Regions from separate parts of the Bacillus sp. N5-665 genome, predicted to be linked through region 2. Evidence: riboswitches for the same ligand, from Rfam matches in the RefSeq annotation. Region 2 holds a riboswitch; the other holds the start of a gene.

Region 1 (2,503 bases), 2.5 Mb from region 2:
AAGAAGGTTTTGGGTATTGCTGTAATGGGAAGTATGATCCTTCTAGCAGGATGTAATGGAAATAAAGATACGAAAGAACCGAAAGAAAAGGTAGAGCAATCTACTGAGCAAACAGAAGAGATGAAAGAATACCGTGCAGTACATGAAAAATACGATATGAAAATGAATAAAGAAATTAATAAAGCACTACAGTTATTTGAAGTGGCAAAAGAAAAGGGCGGTAAGGAAATAACGAATGCTAACTATAAAGAAGATGTGCAAAAAGTAACGACTAGCATGCTAGAAGATATTGATAATATACGTAAAGAAATTCGTGTTCCAAAGTCGAAAGAGCAAGAACATGAGGTATACGCTGGTTTCTTGAATGAATCGGAACAAGCAATGAAAAAATTACAGAAGTTAGCTAAAGAAGAAGACTCATCATTGATTCGTGATATAGAAATTAACTTTGCAACAGCATCAACATACTATAAACGTTTTCAAGCAGAAACGAAAAAATAACCTTGCGCACGCGCAAGGTTATTTTTTCTTCTTACCATCTCCGTCTTCATTCTCGGATACTAATACATTCTGTTCTTCGTGAAATGCAGAGGTTATTTGTCCGGTAATATTATCGAATGGAGTATAAAAAGAAATGATACGTTTCTTTTTAATAAAGAGTTTATCCCGTAAAACCCCCACTGATTAAAGTTTCACTTTATAGAAGCCGATGATGACAAGTATAACGGATTGTTAAGGGTAACTCTATAGTAGTAAGAAATAAAAACTGATTTTTCTAAATATATCCAATTTAATTGACTTTTCATTTTTTCAGAATTATAATTCAAAATATACAATTTGAACCAAATAATAATATAGCAATTTACTTATCCAGAGAGGTAGAGGGACTGGCCCTATGACACCTCAGCAGCGGGTTCTGTAACAGGAACACCGTGCTAATTCCAGCAAGCAAGTCTTGAAAGATAAGTGATGGGCCTTCGTTTATTCAGCCTTGATCTTATTTTTTAAGATCAAGGCTTTTTGTGTTTTAAGAAGCGGAAAAGTAATAGGAACAAATATGTCAATAAAACAAAGTAAATACATTTGTTTAGGGGGTTATTGAAGTGTATGTTATTAAAAAACTATCGGTTATGGTGTTCACGCTATGGGTCATTACAACAGTAACATTTTTGATTATGCATATCATTCCAGGGGATCCATTTTCATCAGATGCGAAAATCTTTCCTGAAGAAGTGATACAAAACATGAGAGCGAAGTATCACCTTGATGAACCGTTATGGAATCAATATGTTGCTTATTTAGATGGCGTAGTTCATTTTGATTTTGGTGAATCTGTTCAATCCACAGGTCAAGGTGTATCAGAAATTATAACGACAGGATTTGGTCCATCAGCGATTATTGGTTTACAAGCACTTGTTATTTCATTATTAGTCGGAATTGCAGCAGGTACATTTGCAGCTCTATATCATGGGAAAGTAATTGATTATAGTGTGAGCTTACTCGCGATTCTCGGTATTTCTATTCCAAGTTTTATTTTAGCACCACTATTTATACAAGTATTTGCTATTCAATTTGAACTTTTACCAGTAGCGTCTTGGGGCACATTCGAACATACGGTATTGCCATCCTTTGCATTAGCGTTAGGACCAATCGCGGTTATTACAAGATTTGTTCGCTCTAATATGATTGAAGTTTTGCAGAGTGATTATATTAAGCTAGCGAGAGCGAAAGGCATACCAATTAAGAAAATCATTATAAGACATGCTCTTCGAAATGCGATTGTTCCAGTACTTACATTTGTTGGACCGTTAATGGCTGGACTTTTAACAGGGACTTTCGTTATTGAAAAAATATTTTCCATTCCTGGTCTAGGAAAATATTTTGTAGATAGTATTTTTAACCGGGATTATCCGGTCATTATGGGAACAACGATTTTCTATAGTGCATTATTAATTTCTTGTATTTTCATTACAGATATTATTCACCGTATTGTTGATCCGCGTATTCGTTCTATTACGTAAGGAGGGGGGACATTTAAATGGGAGCTTATGAAATCAATAAACAGTTATTAACGAATGAGGAGAAAAAAGAATTAACGATAAATAAAGATCAGCAAACGATTAGTCGAAAGAAGGAAGTGTTTCGCAAGTTTATATCAAACCCTATAGCAGTTTTAGGGGCAGTGACGTTATTACTAATTATTATTTTCTCACTGGTTGGCGAAAGTTTAACGTCATTTACTGCGAGTGAACAAGTGAAAGAAGCAACTAATTTACCTCCTAGTAGCGAGCATTGGTTCGGAACTGATGATTTAGGAAGAGACATATGGGCGCGTACTTGGGCTGGTGGAAAAATTTCACTAACAGTTGGATTAGTAGCAGCAGCGCTAGACATAGGTCTTGGTGTACTGATCGGAGGTTTTAGCGGATATGTAAGAGGGCGTAATCGTCTTGGAACGTTAATAGATGAATGGATTATACGAGGGATTGAAGTGTTATATGGT
Region 2 (2,503 bases):
ATCTAAATTCGCTAAAGGTTCATCAAATAATAATATATCAGCATTCGTTGTTAACAACCCTGCTAGAGAAACGGTTTGTTTTTGACCTCCTGATAATTCATGTGGACTTTGTTTATGAAAAGAATGCATCTTTACCTTTTTTAATGAGTCTGAAACAATTTTTTTCATTTCATTTTGATTTACACATTCATTTTCTAAATAAAAAGCTACATCTTCTTCTACTGTAAGACCAATAAATTGAGCATCTTGATCTTGCAAAATTGTTCCTACCTGTTTACTCTGTTCAAAAACACTGCCTTTCCTCGGATCTTTGCCGGCAATTAAAATATTACCAGTACTAATCCCCCCATAAGAAAAGGGGATTAGCCCATTGATACAATGAGCTAAAGTTGACTTCCCTGAACCACTTCGTCCAGCAATTAGTACTTTTTCTCCAGGGTATATATGAAATGTAATGTCTTTTACAGTAGGCTGCGCAGCATGTTCATATTGAAAGCTGAATTGTTCAAAAGAAATAATTGGTTGCATGTTAACATCCCTACTTTTCAATTTTTAAATGTGTATGTTTCTTATTAGATTTAGCTAGACCTATTGTAATTGGCAATCCAAGAACTAGAAATACAATAACATCAGCAATTGTTGCTCCTAATACTTGTATAACAATTTTGTCAAATGGTTCTCCCATCACAATAACATCGAATGCCCCAGCAAATATAATAGCAATGACAATACCAATTAACCCAGTAATGGCTAAATAAGAAATATCCCGCTTATTATACATACCGTTTTTCACACTAAAGCTAACTCTTTTTTGAATGAGTCCCATTGCAAAGCCGATAATGCCTGAACTTATAACCCAACCCCACCAAATACCCCATCCAGCGATTGTATCTGTTACTGTATGACCGATAAGTCCTATTAAAAGTCCTGCTACTGGACCAAATAACGCTCCAAAAACGGTTAAAATAGCTAATGCAGGTTTAATAAATGTATTTGGTGCAATAGAAAATCCCCAAAGTCCTAATATCCCGTATAATGCTGCTCCAATTCCGATTGCTACTACTAACTTTGTTGATAATTTGTTCATTACAATTCCCCTCCCATATTAGTCAACTTTTATTACTCTATATTTATTTTGAAAATGAATTATGCATCGACACTCCCTTTCTATACAACAAAAAATGACCCCTTACATAAGAGGTCATTTTCTTCACGTTCAAGAATCCTCTTATCTTCCAAAAAACACATCGTGTCCTCTGCGGAATTAGCACCTTCCTATAAATTTATATAGGGGTTGCTGAGGTTTCATAGGGCCGTTCCCTCCACCTCTCTGGATAAGTATTAATTTGTAATTCGTATTATGGCACTAATAAGTATAAATTTCAACACTTTTCTAATTATTTTTATTTTTTGTTTAACGGTACGTTTAAACCATTGTATTCTTATCGGAATTGTGAAATAATGAATTCAAAATAGTTACGGGAGGAATGTACGATGAAAGTAATCGGTTTAATTGGTGGACTAAGTTGGGAATCTACATCGTTATACTATAAACATATTAATACACTTACACTCTCTCAATATGATCAAAATGCAAAGCTTGTTTTATATAGCATGGACTTTGGTGAAGTAACTACTTTATTACAAAATCATCAATATGAAGAAGTGAAAAACGAATTAGTCACAGTTGCAAAAAAGGTTGAAAAATCCGGAGCTGATTGTTTATTAATGTGTTCCAATACGGTCCATTTATTTGCTGAAGAAGTAGAAAATGCAATATCTATTCCACTACTTCACATTGGTGATGTAAGTGCTAAAGAAATGGTAGAACAGAATATAAAGCGTATCGGACTATTGGGTACGAAACAAACGATGGAACAAGACTTCTATAAATCACGTCTAACAAATTTTAATATTGAGACGATCATCCCAAATGAAGAGGAAAGAAATTTTATTCATCATGTTATTTTAAATGAATTAAGTAAAGGAATTATTTCAGAAACATCAAAAGAAAAACTTTTACAAATTACAAACTCATTAATTCAAAACGGCGCAGAAGGTATATTGCTAGGCTGCACTGAAATACCATTGCTCATTTCCCAAAACGACCTTACTGTACCTGTTTTTGATACCGCTTTTTTACATGCAAATACTGCTGTGCAGTTTGCAGGATAATAATATAAAAGCATAACGGTTAATCCTCTATGTTTTTATATTGTCCACACTATTTATTTAAAAGAGATTTTATAACTGTAATTGCTTCTTTAGTACCAACACATTCTAAAAAACTATCATTCAGTTTTCGTATACCATGTTTATACTTTTCATTTGAAAGAACGTCTGTTACCGCTTCATTTAAAGTTTGCACATTAACATGCTCTTTCAATAATCGATGTGCTGCTTCAAGTTCAGTTAATCTTTGTGCTATCATTGGCTGGTCTTTATCGTGTGGAATTATAACAAATGGGACATTAAAATAAATGGCATCGTGAACGCTATTCAT

Evidence for each region. Region 2 has a riboswitch for S-adenosylmethionine ahead of MNO09_RS17345 (ECF-type riboflavin transporter substrate-binding protein). Riboswitches for the same ligand answer to the same signal wherever they lie in the genome.
Region 1: another riboswitch for S-adenosylmethionine. It lies ahead of MNO09_RS29905 (ABC transporter permease); the one in region 2 lies ahead of MNO09_RS17345 (ECF-type riboflavin transporter substrate-binding protein).

Annotation. Positions count from the first base shown of each region.
Region 1 covers NZ_CP093325.1:5,338,780-5,341,282, reverse strand. The annotation lists gene MNO09_RS29915 (hypothetical protein) at 1-501, shown strand, start outside; gene MNO09_RS29910 (DUF3951 domain-containing protein) at 520-681, opposite strand; SAM riboswitch class I at 864-969, shown strand; gene MNO09_RS29905 (ABC transporter permease) at 1,104-2,021, shown strand; gene MNO09_RS29900 (ABC transporter permease) at 2,039-2,503, shown strand, end outside.
Region 2 covers NZ_CP093325.1:2,864,607-2,867,109, forward strand. The annotation lists gene MNO09_RS17340 (ABC transporter ATP-binding protein) at 1-528, opposite strand, end outside; gene MNO09_RS17345 (ECF-type riboflavin transporter substrate-binding protein) at 539-1,087, opposite strand; SAM riboswitch class I at 1,226-1,341, opposite strand; gene MNO09_RS17350 (aspartate/glutamate racemase family protein) at 1,495-2,175, shown strand; gene MNO09_RS17355 (macrolide family glycosyltransferase) at 2,225-2,503, opposite strand, start outside.